Regions from separate parts of the Hahella sp. CR1 genome, predicted to be linked through region 1. Evidence: predicted binding sites of a transcription regulator. Region 1 holds the regulator's gene; each other region holds the start of a gene.
The links. The regulator sigma-54, encoded in region 1, starts transcription at its own class of promoters, with help from an activator protein. The targets are predictions, from matches to a motif close to TGGCACNNNNNTTGCTNT.
Positions count from the first base shown of each region.

Region 1 (5,312 bases):
AGAAAGGCCTGGGCATGACTTGTATCGTCGACGCAGACGACAAGCTCCTCGGCGTGTTTACTGACGGCGATTTGCGCCGCACACTAGATAAAAACATCGATATTCGGAGCTGCGCCATTGATACGGTTATGACGGCAAACTGCAAGACTGTCACCAAAGACATGCTTGCCGCAGAAGCCCTGGGCTTGATGCAGGAGAAAAAGATCAACGCCCTGCCTGTCGTTAATGCTGACAATAAAGTGATTGGGGCCTTCAATACACAAGACATGCTACGCGCAGGAGTTATTTAATGTCGCCGTCTTTGACCGAACAACAGACCCAAGCCTTACAACAGATTAAACTCTTAGCGCTGGATGTAGACGGCGTTCTGACGGATGGGACCCTATACTTTGGCGAATCTGGCGAGCAGTTCAAACCCTTCTCTATACTTGACGGACTCGGCGTCAAGCTGTTGCAAAAAGCTGGAGTAACCGTCGCCATTATCACCGGCCGCAAGTCCGCCATGGTCGCAAAGAGAGCTGGAGACCTGGGCATTTTAGAGTTACTGCAAGGCCGCGAAGACAAACTTGTCGGGCTCAATGAGATTCGAGAAAAGCTTGGCTTAGAACTGAATGAATGCGCCTATGTCGGCGACGACCTTCCTGATCTGGCGGCCATTCGCAGTTGCGGATTTGGCGTTACTGTGCCTAACAGTCACTGGTTTGTTCGCCAGCACGCCACCTACTGCACCTCAGCCCAGGGCGGCAAAGGCGCGGTCAGAGAGGTGTGCGATATGATTCTGGCGGCGAAAGGCCTGCTCCACACCTCCTTGGAAGCCTACCTGTAACTTCATGACAGAACTGTTCAGACAATACAGCAAATGGCTCTACGCGGCTTTGGCGGCGTTTCTGGTTATTTATCTGGTCGCTTATCAGGACGAAGCAAGCGTCCCCTTCTTTGAGGAAGAACCGCTCCTGAAAGACGAACCTGACGCATTTGTCATCAACGCGGTTTACACCACCTACAACAAAGAGGGCGCACTCACCAGCCGCCTGCAAAGCCAACTGGCGAAGCACTATCCCGATACAGACACCGGCGTACTGACGCGCCCCAATCTGGAGATCTTCCAGCAAGGGGAGAAAAGCTGGCATGTGGAGTCTCTGGAAGGCGAACTGCTGATCAAGCAGGACACCCTGAAACTGCGTGGAGACGTGGAAGTAAATGGAGCCTCCAACGACGGAGCGCCGATTCTTATGCAAACGCAAGCGCTCGACTACAACAACAAGTCACGCTTTATCAGCACCGATCAACCCGTTAAGATAACTTCAAATATCAATCAGTTAACCGCTGTCGGAATGGAGGCGGACATTGATAAAAAGCTTATTGTATTACTTTCTCAGGTAACCGGCGTTTATGCACAACCCAAGTAAACTATTCACCGCGGCGCTGTTATTGGGCCTTATTTTCGCCCCGCTTAGCCATGCATTGGACCTTCTTAACGGCAGTGACGAACCGGTGCGCATCAAAGCGGGACGCTGGGAGAGAGATGGCCAGAAAGGCATCGACACCTATATCGGCAATGTCGTTATTATCCAGGGCAAATCCAGCATCGAGGCGGACAAAGTCATTTTATACACCGACGACAATGGCATCAGCCGCTTCCAGGCGACCGGCAAACCCGCTCACTTAGTGCAGTTTGACCAAGAAAAACAAACTGAAACTCACGCTTACGCAGAAAACATGGACTATGACCGTAGCCAGAGTAAAGTCGTTATGCGTAACCATGCACGCATTCTTCAGGACAACAGCTCAGTGGAAGGCGAAGAAATTATTTATTTCACAGACAAGCGTTTAGTCACGGCAAAGGGAGCCTCATCGGGCAATCAAACCGAGCAGGTTGAAATTATCTATCATCCGCCCAAATCTAATAAACAATGAGCACTCTCACCGCCAGAAATCTGGCCAAGGCCTACAAGAAACGGCCCGTAGTAAAAGATGTGTCCGTTGAAATTCGCAGCGGCGAAATCGTGGGCCTCCTCGGCCCTAACGGCGCTGGGAAGACTACCTGCTTCTACATGGTGGTAGGACTCATCCCCAGCGACAAAGGCAGCGTATTTATTGACGAAACGGAAATCACCGGCCTGCCTATGCACGGGAGAGCGCGCAAGGGCATTGGCTATCTGCCGCAGGAAGCTTCGGTCTTCAGAAAGCTGTCCGTAGAGGACAACATCTACGCCATCCTTGAGACCAGAGCGGATCTGAGCCGCAAGGAGCGTAAGCTTAAGATGGAAGAGCTGCTGCAGGAATTTCACATCACCCATATTCGTAAAAGCCTTGGCATGAGTCTCTCGGGGGGCGAGCGTCGACGCGTGGAAATCGCTCGCGCGCTGGCTACGGAGCCAAAGTTTGTCTTATTGGATGAGCCTTTCGCCGGGGTGGATCCTATTTCCGTCAATGATATCAAGCAGATTATCGAGCATCTCAAAAAGCGCGGCATCGGCGTTTTAATTACAGACCATAATGTGCGCGAGACCTTGGATATTTGTGAACGCGCCTATATTGTCAGTGAAGGATTTATTATCGCAAGCGGCGCCCCAAGTGATATCCTTGCCAACCCAAAGGTTAGAGAGGTCTATCTGGGTGACCAGTTCAAACTTTAGTTTAACCGGCGGCTTCCATCTCAGATGGACCTCAAGGCTCAAGAGCTTAGGATTAAAGCACCTAATAACTATGAAAAACTCACAAGATCTGTGCCTGAATCGGTGGTAAGCATCAGATGGTTATGAAAACTTCATTGCAGTTAAAGCTGGGTCAACAGCTGACCATGACCCCGCAACTGCAACAAGCAATAAAACTTTTGCAGCTTTCAACACTGGATTTACAGCAGGAGATTCAACAAGCGCTTGAGTCCAACCCCATGCTGGAAGTGTCTGAAGAAGACGAATCTCCCAACCACGTTCAGAACGATACGATCAGCGACATGCTCGCCAATAACTCCAGCAAGGAGCGAACGCAAGAGTCGGGCATGGATGAAGGAGGATTCGCCGAAGAGGACAACTGGTCCGATTCCATTCCGAACGACCTCCCCGTCGATACCGCCTGGGATGATGTCTTCCAGAGCGGATCAAGCAGCTACAGCGGCGGCGAAGATGACGAATACGACTTCGAATCCCGCAATAGCAAAGGCGAAACCCTGCAAGACCACCTTCTCTGGCAACTGAACCTTACCCCCATGTCCGACATTGACCGCATGATCGCTGTTGCGATAATTGATGCAGTCAATACTGATGGCTATCTCTCCCTCACTCCAGACGAAATTCATGGCGGACTGCAAACTGAGGGGGAAGAAGAAATTGAGCTGGACGAAGTACGCGCCGTCTTAAAGCGAGTGCAGCAATTCGATCCTCCTGGAGTCGCCACTTGCAACTTGCAGGACTGCCTGCTGAGTCAGTTGAATCAACTGCCTAAAGACACCCCCTGGTTGGGTCAGGCCAAGCTGGTGGTCAGCCACTATATCAATCTGCTTGGCAACCGCGACTACGCCCAGTTGATGCGCCGCAGCCGCCTGAAAGAAGACGATCTGCGGGAAGTTCTCAAACTGATTCAAAGCCTGAACCCAAGACCGGGCGAAGGCATTCAGGAAAGCAATACCGAATACGTGGTTCCTGACGTTATCGTCAAAAAAGCCAACGGCCGCTGGCTGGTTGAGCTGAACCCTGAAATCGCTCCCAAGATTCGTATCAACCCTGGCTATGCAGGTTTGGTGAGACGCGCGGACAACAGCTCAGACAACACTTATTTACGCGACCAGTTACAGGAAGCGCGCTGGTTTATCAAAAGCTTGCAAAGCCGTAATGAAACTCTGTTGAAAGTCGCTTCACAAATCGTCGAACATCAGCAAGGATTCCTTGAGTACGGCGAAGAGGCGATGAAGCCACTGGTGCTGCACGATATTGCGGAGGCGGTGGAGATGCATGAGTCGACGATTTCCCGGGTGACCACCCAGAAATACATGCACACTCCTCGCGGCGTATTTGAGCTGAAGTACTTTTTCTCCAGCCATGTCAGCACAGACACGGGTGGCGAGTGTTCTTCGACCGCTATTAGAGCTATTATCAAGAAGTTAGTCGCGGCGGAATCACCGAAGAAACCATTGAGCGACAGCAAAATTGCTGCGCTGCTTGGCGACCAGGGCATCAACGTCGCCCGTCGCACGATCGCAAAGTACCGGGAGGCGCTTTCCATTCCGCCTTCCAATGAACGTAAGCGATTAATTTAAAAGGAGGAATACAGGCATAAGACTTAAATCAAATAGTCACAAATTGGATGTGCTAGTATTTTTCATGGAAGTGCAAAATTCATAATGCACCGTATATTGGCATTAGGAGCAAAGTATGCAAATGAACATCACCGGACATCAAGTCGAGTTAACTGAAGCACTAAAAGACTACGTTAACAACAAGTTCGACAAGCTCGAACGACACTTCGACAGTATCAGTAATGTCCAAGTTACGCTCTCCATTCAAAAACAGCGTCAGATTGCGGAAGCAACCATGCACATAAGCGGCGCTGACCTGCATGCCAATGCTGAACACGAAGATATGTACGCGTCAATTGACGCACTGGTGGACAAATTAGACCGCCAGATCCTCAAACACAAAGAGAAGCACGTTGATCGGATGCACGGCGCATCCGCCAGATAACAGAACATGGCCCAAACCACACTAACTATTGAGTCAATTATCTCGCCCGCCCTCACACGCTGTGGGGTGTCGGGCTCGAGTAAGAAGCGCGTTCTCGAATATATCGCCAATCTGATTGCGCAACATTTTCCGTTTTTGGACGAGAACGCCATTTTTACCAACCTGATATGCCGTGAAAGACTCGGCAGCACTGGTATCGGCCAGGGTATCGCAATACCTCATTGCCGCCTGGAAAACTGCGACCGCATCATAGGGGCCTTGCTTACACTCAAGGACAAAATCCCTTTTGACGCCATAGACAACGAACCTGTGGACCTGCTGTTCGTTCTGATCGTGCCTCAAGAGGCCACCAGCGAACACTTGGACCTTCTGAGCCAGCTGGCCCAGAAATTCAATGACCGTCGCTTCTGCGAACACCTACGCGACTGTGACAACGACGAAACCCTGTTCAGGAGGGTGCTGGAGAAATAATCCAGCTTCGATGGAAAGAGGAAGACATGAAGCTGATTATCGTAAGTGGTCGTTCAGGCTCCGGAAAAAGTACGGCGCTCCATGTTCTGGAGGACATGGGCTATTACTGCATCGATAACCTGCCTATCGGTCTCCTCTCGCCTCTCACCCAAGAGGTGC
Region 1 covers NZ_JAPELK010000004.1:35,901-41,212, reverse strand. The annotation lists gene ONV78_RS10770 (KpsF/GutQ family sugar-phosphate isomerase) at 1-290, shown strand, start outside; gene ONV78_RS10765 (HAD-IIIA family hydrolase) at 290-826, shown strand; gene lptC (LPS export ABC transporter periplasmic protein LptC) at 831-1,409, shown strand; gene lptA (lipopolysaccharide transport periplasmic protein LptA) at 1,393-1,917, shown strand; gene lptB (LPS export ABC transporter ATP-binding protein) at 1,914-2,639, shown strand; gene ONV78_RS10745 (RNA polymerase factor sigma-54) at 2,762-4,258, shown strand; gene raiA (ribosome-associated translation inhibitor RaiA) at 4,374-4,682, shown strand; gene ptsN (PTS IIA-like nitrogen regulatory protein PtsN) at 4,689-5,153, shown strand; gene rapZ (RNase adapter RapZ) at 5,180-5,312, shown strand, end outside.

Region 2 (5,312 bases), on a different contig from region 1:
AAATGCGTAAAAGATAGTTTCCTCAACCGTTACTACTGCGCCCTGGACGCCAGTGACGTAAGTGCTGAGAGTCGTGAGATAGGGGTCTTCCCAGAATATTTTTCTTGTCATACTTCTGCCTGAAAAAGTCCTTTAAACAGATACGCGGAATCTTCGCCAACCATTGCAGCGTTTGCAAGAGGGGAGGCGCTCAATGATCAGCCTGACTATTGCTTTTGACCTGCTCCAGGATATTGCGCCAAAGCTGTAGTGGGGGGATGCTGGCGTAACCAGATTCCTGGGCGTCGTTGCATTCGATGATGATCCAATGCCCTTGCCGGGTTTTGGCGATGTCGATAACCAGAAAGGGGACCTTCAAGCGCTCCGCGGCTTCCTGAGCAAGTTGTAAGCCCTGCTTCAGGTCAGGGGCGCTGTAATCCGAGGGCCAATACCTGCCACAGCCGACGCACTCACCATGCCACCAGAATGTCCTGTACTCCTGAGAGGGACTTATTTTTCCCGGAATACCGCCAGGGACGGGCTCCAGTGGGATGAACTCCCGTATCGCTATTTTCTGCCAATGCAGAATTTTGTCCCGCTGGTAACTGTCCACGATGCGTTGATAATCGTCCGGCCCGTGGGCGATAGATAGTTCTGGGTTGTGTCGGCTGGTTTGACGCGACCCTTTGATAAATACAGGCCAGCCAAACTGCTCTTCTATGCTCTCAGCTTCTGGGAATTGCTCTACACAAAGTGTCCTGGGCGTCATGTCCTTTATATAAGGCAGCCAGTGGGATAGCTCACTGGCTCGCAGAAATTCGTCTGGAGAGTTTACAGGCTGCAATCCCATGGCGGCCAACTCAGAGTACTTCTCTGCGTAGTTTTCGACTGCGCCAACCCTCAATATACACAGGGATGGCGACTCAAAAAAGCTGGGATGACTACACTGGAAAAACAGCTCGAAGTTAAAGTCATATATCGCTACATGGGTTTTGCTGTATATGACGTTAAGCGTATTTTCCAGTCGCAGAATATTCATGGGCGGGCAGAGCTCCACAGGTGTACAAATGAAGTTTCCAATTATCGGCGCTATCGCAAAGTGACAATAGGGTGTAAAGGCGCGACGGCTCAGCCGCCGCTTGATTTTATAATCTGAACACCCCTGAAACGAAAAGAAGTTATCTATCAGGCTAAGCCATACGCAAATAGTAAGACTTGGCTTGGGTGAGTTGCGTGTAGGCAAGTTCCGATAACAGTGAGCCGCATCCAGATTTCTTAACGCCCCCCCAGGCCAGGGCGGGGTCAATTTGAGTGCTTTGATTCATCAGCACTGCGCCAGTCTGCAGTTGCTCCCCAATTGCCTGGGCGCGTGCGGCGTCCTGGGTCCAAAGTGAGGTCCTCAATCCATAGAGGCTGTCGTTCATGTAGTGGATGGCTTCAGCGTCATCCTTCACCTTCATGACGCCCATAACTGGACCGAATGTTTCACTTGTCATCAACGCCATGGAATGATCGACATTCGTTAACACTTGTGGCGGCAAGTAGGCGGGGCCGAGGCTTGCGTCAGAGTAGTGAGTGTGCTCAATGCAAGGCGTTGCGCCCTGGGCGATAGCCGCGTCCAGTTGTGTTTTGACTTCCATGGCTTTTTGCGGACTCGCCATTGGCCCTAATGTAGTGGAGGGGTCCATCGGGTTCGCCAGTTTGTAGCGTTTAACTTCTGCAACCAGGGCGTCCAATATTTCATCATAGATGTCCTCGTGAGCGTAAATCCGGTTAATGGCGCGATTGGATTGCCCACAATTGAATAGTGCGCCATTAGCGATACCGGTGGCGCATATACGCAATGACGCATCGGATAAAACATAAGCAGGATTGTTGCCGCCTAACTCTATGGTTAGCTTTTTGAATGTTCCAGCGGCGGCGCGTTCAATGGCGACGCCTTTCGCACTGGAGCCCATAAAAGAGACATGGCTTATTCGTTGGTCGCTGATCAAGCGTAATGTATCTGCGTCGTTGACGTGTAAATGCTGAAATACGCCGTCTGGGAGCCCGGCCTCAAAAAAAATGTGAGAGAACCGCTCCGCACACAATAACGTTTGTATGGAATGTTTGAGAATAACGCAGTTGCCGGCCATGAGCGCAGGAATAATCGCATTGGCCGCGGCCAGGTATGGGTGATCCCAGGGGGCGACACACAATACTACGCCCAGAGGCTCGCGTCTCATATAACGGCGAAAGCCAGTTTTTGGTTGCGTTATTAGGTCTTCAAGATATCTTTCGGCGATATCAATCATGTACTCAGCGCAGACTTCCGCTTCTTTGATTTCCTGAGGCGTCTCTCGCACGGGACGGCCCATCAAGAGTGTAATCTCTGGAGCGATCTCCCGAGTTTGCGCCGCCAGTGCGGCAATGGCGAGACGGCAGTAGCGTGCTCGCTCTGTGATGGAGACTGTGCGCCAAATTCTTTGGGCGGTGAGTGCGCGTTCAAGCGCTGCGTGGATTTGCGTGTCCGTGGCTGGTTCCCTTTCCGCCACTAATGATCCGTCAATGGGTGAAATGATTCTCATGGTAGTTGCTTCCCTATGCTTGTCGTCGCAATAAATTTCCCTCTGCTCAGCTTTAATTATTGCAAATTACTGGGGGATGTCGCGGGGTTTTGTAAATCTTGTGGAACGTTTCCTATTTGAATTTGGGAGGTCTATGGAGAGATAGGAATAAAGGAAACGAGTTCCCGGTTTCATTATGCGTTAGAGTGTCGGTGCGGTATGCACTAGTTTCAGCAAATAGTCCATTATTTTTACATATCCAGTAAGACAAAAAAGCTTTGTCCTTATAAATCAAAGCTCTAAAAGTTGGCACGCGGGTTGCTATATAACGGGGACAATAAGGGCACGACTCTTCACTATAAAAACTAGCATTTACGCTAAATCAATTTAACCGACATTTGTTCAGAGGACATCATGAAGAAACTCGCATTTCTAGCAAGCCTTCCATTAATGCTGGGCGCGGCCAGCGCATACGCTATTCCTGCTTCTTACGGCACAGCTACTCACGACACAACTGCGTGGCAAGAACTGGCTGACGCGCCTAATGGCGATTCCTATGGCGTTTCCTGGACTACTGACGGCGGCGCAAGCTGGGGTCGTAACGATCTGACTGTTGGCCAAACTGTTCAATTCAAATTCAACGTTCACAAGCAAAACGTGGGTACTCACTACGCCGACCTGATGAAGGCCTGGATTGACTGGGACCAAAATGGCGTATTCGACGCTAGCGACGAAATTGCATACGGCGAACATAAACTGACTGATTTCGAGCCAGTTCTGGGTTCTTGGAAAGCGCCTACCAACCCTGACTTCTCTTTCTTCTCAAGCGAATACACGCTGACTAACGCTGACGTAGGCGATTTCTGGTTGCGCGCTATCGTAACCTGCAGCCACTCCATCACCAACATGTACGGCGGTACTTGGAATGACCAGTGGAAAACTGAATACACTGGTAGCTATGAAGATCGCATGACTCCAACTGGTCACTACTACCAAGGCGAAACTGAAGAGTGGAAAATCTCTGTTCACTCTGTACCTGAACCCACTACTTTCGCACTGTTGGGTCTGGGCCTGGTTGGCCTGGTAGCTAGAAAGCGCGCTAAATAATATTAGTCGTAGCTAGCTTTGATGATCTTGGATCGGAGGGAGGATCTTTTCCTCCGATCCAGACATCTACACACTTCTTCTCTCTTAGCTGACGTTTATACTCAGATTATCTCGAAGTAGCGTTCCAGCTCCCACATTGAAATATATTTCCTGTACTCCCGCTCCTCCCACTCGCGAGTTGCTGCAAAGTGTTCGACAAAAGGGGAACCAAAGAAGTCTCTGGCCATCTGGCAGTTTTTCAGACGTTGCGCAGCGTCCCATAAAGTCGATGGAAGCTGCAGATGCTCAGGAAAAGCCTGATCGTAGGCGTTGCCCTCCACCATACATTCAGGTTCAAGTTTGTTTTCCATTCCCCACAAACCCGATGCAATAACTGCTGCGAGGATGATATAGGGATTGGCGTCGGCGGCGCCAATTCGATACTCCAAACGTTGGGACTGTACGTCTCCAGGAATGACTCGGATAGCGCAGGTTCTGTTATCTATGCCAACGCTGGCTTCTGTAGGAGCCCAAAACCCAGGAATGAGTCTTCGATAAGAGTTAACCGTGGGAGCAATCATCGCCATCAGTTCAGGCATCAGCTTTTGTTGGCCTGCAATGAAATGGCGCATCGTGGCGCTCATGTTGGCTTCTCTTTCTCCATCATAAAAAAGATTCAGCCCTTTATCGTCTTTTAGAGATAAGTGTATGTGGCCGCTTTGTCCTGGGTAGTCTTTAGACCACTTGGCCATGAAGGTGGCCATCTTGCCCTGCTTTTGCAGCGCAATTTTGGTAAACGTTTTAAATAATGCCGCTTTATCGGCTGCGTTAATTGCTTCATCGTGGGTAATCGCCGCTTCAAGGACGCCGGGGCCGGTTTCCTCGTGAAGGCCCTCAAGAGGAAAGTCCATATCATCCGCCAATTGCAGCAGGCTCAAATAGATATCTGACTCCACACTGTTGCGGATGACGGAATAACCGAATTCTGACGGCGCTATGGGAGTGAGGCCTTGGAAAGATTTCTCTCGAATACTGTGAGGCGTCTCTTCAAAAACAAAGAATTCATATTCAAAACCGCAATCGACTTCCAGCCCCATGTCTCTTGCTTTCGCCACCACTCTTTTGAGCAGGCCGCGAGGGCAGATTGCTTCTGCCTGATCAGCAAATTCAGCGAGGAAGAATACGCCGCCGCTTTCAAGAGGTAATGTACGGCAGCTGGAGGGGATAATACGCACTTGCGCATCAGGGTAGCCTGTATGCCAGCCAGTGTAGGCGACATTGTCATAAAGCTGATCTTTTACGTCCCAGCCCAGAACAACATCACAGAAGCCAAATCCTTTGTTCAATGACGATAAAAACTTGTCTCGCGACATGTATTTGCCGCGCATGACGCCATCAATGTCAAATACGCCAACTTTTATGTGCTTAAACATCGAGTCTTCGATAAGCGTGCGTGCGTCTTCGGCGGATTTCACTTCCCTGGGGTCCATAACATCACCTGTGCAATAAACGGATGAATAGGGGGCGTATAGTTAAATATAACAGCTCATTGGGAACTTGATCGGATATCGCTGGTCCAACCTTGCTTGGTCAGACCCACTGTGAAGAGTTGGACTAAAGTCTAGGAATGCAAAGGTGGTTTGTGCGCGCTTTCCCAGATACAAGCCGGCGGTCGACCTGAATTAGTATCTACATCAGTCG
Region 2 covers NZ_JAPELK010000005.1:207,813-213,124, forward strand. The annotation lists gene ONV78_RS14145 (alanyl-tRNA editing protein) at 1-111, opposite strand, end outside; gene ONV78_RS14150 (ATP-grasp domain-containing protein) at 191-1,018, opposite strand; gene ONV78_RS14155 (aldehyde dehydrogenase family protein) at 1,170-2,546, opposite strand; gene ONV78_RS14160 (PEP-CTERM sorting domain-containing protein) at 2,940-3,632, shown strand; gene ONV78_RS14165 (glutamine synthetase) at 3,734-5,101, opposite strand.
Region 2: the regulator sigma-54 is predicted to act here: its motif matches at 2,833-2,850, upstream of ONV78_RS14160 (PEP-CTERM sorting domain-containing protein).

Region 3 (5,312 bases), on a different contig from region 1:
TTAGAACTTAACGATCTCATAAACCCCTGTGGCCGCCTCTGTGCGGCCTTTTTTATACTCATCCATAGACTTCCCACCCCTCTCCACCTTAATCCCTGCAAACATACACTCCAGCTATCAAGTTGCCTTCCTCGCGGCCTTCGGAGAATATGATCGCTGTCTGTAACCATTTATCGAAAAAGATCATATGAAAAACGTAGTCATCGGTCTGCTGGGCACCACCATGGATAAACGCGGCAAGGGGCCTGCGCGCTGGGAAACCTGGCGGCCGACCGTCGGCATATTCATGCAACAGGACCTGCTGATTGATCGCATAGAGCTGCTGCATGACGCCAGAGACTCACGCCTGGCCAATAACGTGGGCGCGGATATCGAGACTGTATCGCCGGATACAGAAGTGAGCCTGCGCCAGGTCAGTTTCAGCGATCCCTGGGACTTCGAACAGGTTTACAGCACGTTGCTGGATTTCGCCGAAAACTATCCTTTCAAGCCAGATGAAGAGCGTTATCTACTGCATATCACCACCGGCACCCATGTTGCGCAGATTTGCTGGTTCCTGCTATGTGAAGCGAATTACATTCCCGCGCAGATTTTGCAGACCTCTCCAGACAGAGGCGAACGCGTCGCCGCAGGGAAATATCATCTGATTGATCTCGACCTCTCCAAATACGACGCCATCAGTTCACGCTTCAAGCGCCAGCAGTTGGAAGGGACAGAGTTTCTCAAGTCAGGCATCGCCACCCGCAACGCCCGCTTCAACGCCATGATCCAGCAAATCGAGCGAGTGGCGATTCGCTCCCAGGCGCCGATTCTGATCACCGGCCCCACTGGGGCAGGCAAATCCCAGCTCGCTGGCAAGATTTTTGAGCTGAAGAAAATCCGCGGCTCCGTCAGAGGTGAATTTGTGTCAGTCAACTGCGCCACGCTACGTGGCGACAGCGCTATGTCGGCGCTGTTTGGCCACAACAAGGGCGCATTCACCGGCGCACAAACCGCTCGCAAGGGCCTGCTCGCCAAAGCCGATCAAGGATTGCTGTTCTTGGATGAAATCGGCGAACTGGGCCTGGATGAACAGGCGATGTTGTTACACGCCATCGAAGAGAAGCGCTTCTACCCCGTCGGTTCAGACAACCCTGCGCACAGCGACTTCCAGCTTATTGCCGGCACCAATCGCGATCTGCAGAAACAGGTCGACAACGGCAGCTTTCGGGAGGACCTGTTAACCCGCATCAATTTGTGGAGTTATGAACTCCCCGGATTAAAAGACCGTCGCGAAGACATAGAGCCTAACCTGGAGTATGAGCTGCAAAAAGCCGAGCAGCAGCTAGGTCATAAGGTCAGCTTCAATAAAGCCGCCCGTGCCAGATTCCTGCATTTCGCCCAACAGCCGGACTCCTTATGGCAGGGCAATTTCCGCGACCTGAACGCCTGTGTACAGCGTATGGCCACACTCTCTGAAGGCGGTCGCATCAACGAAACGCTGGTGGATGAAGAGTGCGAGCGTCTACGGCGATTCTGGCGACGCAGCAGCGCTCAGGAGTCTCTGCCGCCATTGGAAGACTACCTGTCCCCTGAACAGGTGGCGGAAATTGACGCCTTCGACCAATATCAGTTACGCAGTGTGATTGCGCTCTGTCGTGACAGCCGCTCTTTGTCTGAGGCGGGACGCCAGCTCTTCAACCGCTCAAGATTGCGTAAAAGCTCCAGTAACGACTCTCATCGTCTACGGCAGTATCTGAGTAAGTTCGATCTGGAATTCGATAATCTAAAAACATAAATCTCTATCTAAATAGATATATCTCTTCAACGACATATTTCGACAATTTTATATATATTCTTATTTTTCATATAGTTAAGTATATGAGAAAAGTTGGCCCAGCTTTTGTAATAGTAATGGTATCGAGATGAACCTGCTGCAAGGCGATTCATCCAAATACAGTTGCTCCGGGACAAGCGAGTCCCACCAAAAAGGTTTGAGAATGATGCAAAGCACAAAACCCCAAATGCCCTACGAAGTAACTAACGTAGAAAAAGGCGTTCCGATCAAAAGCTGGACCAACGGCGTTCCATTCGAACCGGAAGCGCGTAAGCAATTAAGAAACATTGCGTCCCTGCCGTTTATTCATAAGTGGGTGGCTGCGATGCCGGACGTGCACTTAGGTAAAGGCGCGACCATCGGCTCTGTTATTCCCACTTCCGGCGCCATTATTCCCGCTGCGGTGGGAGTGGATATTGGTTGCGGAATGATGGCGGTGAAAACCGACGTGCATGCAACGCAGTTGCCGGATTCTTTGGGAGCGCTACGTAGCGCGATAGAAGCGGCGATACCCCATGGCCGTCAGCCAGGACGACGCGACCGGGGTTCCTGGCATGATATTCCAGAGGATGTAGGCGCTCGTTGGACTCATGAACTGGCGGATCGCTTTAAAATCCTGTGCGAAAAGCACCCGGTTTTGAAAAACACCAACAACGTGAACCACCTGGGAACCCTGGGTACCGGTAATCACTTCATCGAAGTGTGTCTGGATGAGAATAACGACGTATGGATTATGCTGCACTCAGGTTCCCGCGGCGTTGGGAATCGTATCGGCGAGCATTTCATCAAGCTGGCGAAGAAGGAAATGGAGCGTTTCTTCGTAAACCTGCCGGATAAAGATCTGGCCTATCTGGCGGAGGGAACCGATTACTTCAACGACTATGTGCAAGCCGTTGGCTGGGCGCAGGATTTCGCGCGCATCAACCGTGAGGCGATGATGCAACGGGCGCTGAACGCCTTGGCGGTTACGTTGAACAAGCCGGTAATCGCCGAGCTGGAAGCGGTGAACTGTCACCATAACTATGTGCAGAAGGAAAACCACTACGGGAAAAACGTGTGGTTGACCCGAAAAGGCGCAGTAAGCGCACAGGAAGGCCAGCTGGGTATTATCCCAGGCAGCATGGGAGCCCGTTCCTACATCGTACGCGGAAAAGGCAACGCGGAAAGCTTCTGTAGCTGTAGCCATGGCGCAGGAAGAGTGATGTCCCGCACCGAGGCGAAAAAGCGCGTATCCGTAGAAGAGCACGCTCGCGCCACAGCGCATGTGGAATGCCGAAAAGACGCGGCGGTAGTGGACGAAACGCCTTCCGCTTACAAAGACATCGACGCCGTGATGGCGGCGCAGTCCGACCTGGTTGAAGTCGTGCATACGCTGAGACAGGTGGTTTGCGTAAAAGGTTGAAGAGAGGCGGCGTCATGCCGCTGACGCAATAAGTTGTACGGTATTTAAGATGGATAAAGTAGTAATAGACGGACGCATGGGCGAAGGTGGAGGACAGATTCTGAGATCCTCCCTGACCCTGGCCATGCTGTACGGCAAAGAAATAGAAATTAACCATATTCGCGGCAAGCGCCCCAAACCAGGCCTGATGCGTCAGCATCTGACCTGCGTTAAGGCCGCCCAGGCGATATGCGGCGCCAAAGTAGACGGGGCGGAACTGGGCTCCTCCCGGTTGACGTTCAAACCCGGCCCGATAAAGGGCGGCGACTACAAATTCGATGTGGGTAGCGCAGGCAGCACGGCGCTGGTGTTCCAAACCGTATTACTGCCTCTGTTACAGGCGGAAGGAGCCTCTACCGTGGAATTCGGCGGCGGCACCCATAACCCGTTCGCACCGCCTCTTACGGAAATTGAACGCTCCTTCCTGCCGCTGCTGCGGGATATGGGAGCTAAAATCGAAGTGGAAACAGAGCGTTGGGGCTTTATGCCCGCTGGCGGCGGTAAATGGCGCATTCGCATACAGCCGGAAGCTTTGCAGCCGATTGAGCGGCTAGAGCGCGGCGAGCTGAACCACAGCCGCCTGACCGCCTACTGCTATAACATTCCCGGCAAGGTGGGAGAGCGGGAAGTACAGGCGTACTTATCTTTGCGCGAACACCCGGTGCATGAGTCACGGCAACGCAAGCCGGAAGCAGGCTGCGCCGGCAATCTGCTGGCGGTGGACCTGCAATTCGACGGCCATCGTATCTGTCTTTCCGAACTGGGTCAGGTGCGAAGACGGGCGGAGCTGGTGTCCAAGTTGCTCAGCCAGAAGGTGAAAACCTACCTGGACAGCAACGCGGTCTTGGATGAGCATCTGACGGATCAGATGATGCTGCCCATGCTGGTGGCCGGAGGCGGCAGGTTCTCCATTTCAGAATGGTCTCTGCACGCCCAGACCAATGCGGAAGTCATCGAACTGTTCACGTCACGCAAAATAGAATGTGACGGAGCCATCATGTGGATGGTGTGATGAAGCGACTATTCATGGAAATACTAAAGGAGAGGAGCCCCGCCTCTCCTTATTTTGATTGCAGCTTTCTATTGATAAGACCCTTCTTGATATTGCTCTCGGGAAGCCTGTTTCCATTCATCAATAAAGCCCGCTTTGGTTAGATAGCCATAAACCTGATTAAACAGTTTATACATCCAGAACTGCAGATCGTCGATGCCGTCGACTGTGCGCTCCGCATTATCGTCTTCAACCGCCAGATCGGTCATTTCCCAAAAGCAGGCCGCCACCCTTAGCGCCTCTTCAGACGTGGCGATCTCCGCCTGCGAAGACATGACCGCCACCACATAATCATCTCCCAGACTGCGCGCATAATGCAGCGCCAGAGCTTGTGCGTTCCGATTATGTTCTGAAAACTCAATCATTTAAGAGCGCCACTCACGTACGCAAAGTATTCCTGCGCAATGTCCTCATCCACCACTACTCCGTCATTGCCACCATACAAACGGTCACTACGGTCCTTTCTTGGACCAGAAATCCAATATTCGTCACCGCTTTCAATATCATAAAAATTTGATTTGTAGCCCCGCCCTTTAAGGCTTTGAAACGTTTTTCCACGATAATAGAGCGTCTTCCCACTCTTGGAAAAATAAACACGTCCAATGCGGGCTGAGCCTTCAAGACCAAGAGACTTGTCTTCGATATACATGATTCTGGATCGCGCCTCTCTCATCTCTTGCGGCGGCGTGTTGTTCTGATCCAATCTCAGCTTTTGGTATTCGATTCGCCTGTCCAACTCAGATCTCATGATCAACCCGTAAATTCCTGCTTGGCCAGCTTGAGCCACTTTTTGTGGTATGAGTGGTAATGTCTGCCGGAGACCTTCGCTTTTTCCAGAATTTTCTTGAACTGCTCCTGCGATTCTCTTTCCCTGCCCTGGGCTTTCAGGAACATCCCAAACCAATAACTGGCTTCGGGGCCAGGAAAGTAGGCTTCCAGCGCTTCAAACTCGTGCTTCGCTGCAGCAGTTTCGTTGAGTTCCATTAACGCACGGGCGTATAGAA
Region 3 covers NZ_JAPELK010000001.1:268,762-274,073, forward strand. The annotation lists gene ONV78_RS01210 (sodium:alanine symporter family protein) at 1-11, shown strand, start outside; gene rtcR (RNA repair transcriptional activator RtcR) at 188-1,777, shown strand; gene ONV78_RS01220 (RtcB family protein) at 1,980-3,218, shown strand; gene rtcA (RNA 3'-terminal phosphate cyclase) at 3,268-4,269, shown strand; gene ONV78_RS01230 (hypothetical protein) at 4,338-4,673, opposite strand; gene ONV78_RS01235 (1-deoxy-D-xylulose-5-phosphate synthase) at 4,670-5,056, opposite strand; gene ONV78_RS01240 (tetratricopeptide repeat protein) at 5,059-5,312, opposite strand, start outside.
Region 3: the regulator sigma-54 is predicted to act here: its motif matches at 1,872-1,889, upstream of ONV78_RS01220 (RtcB family protein).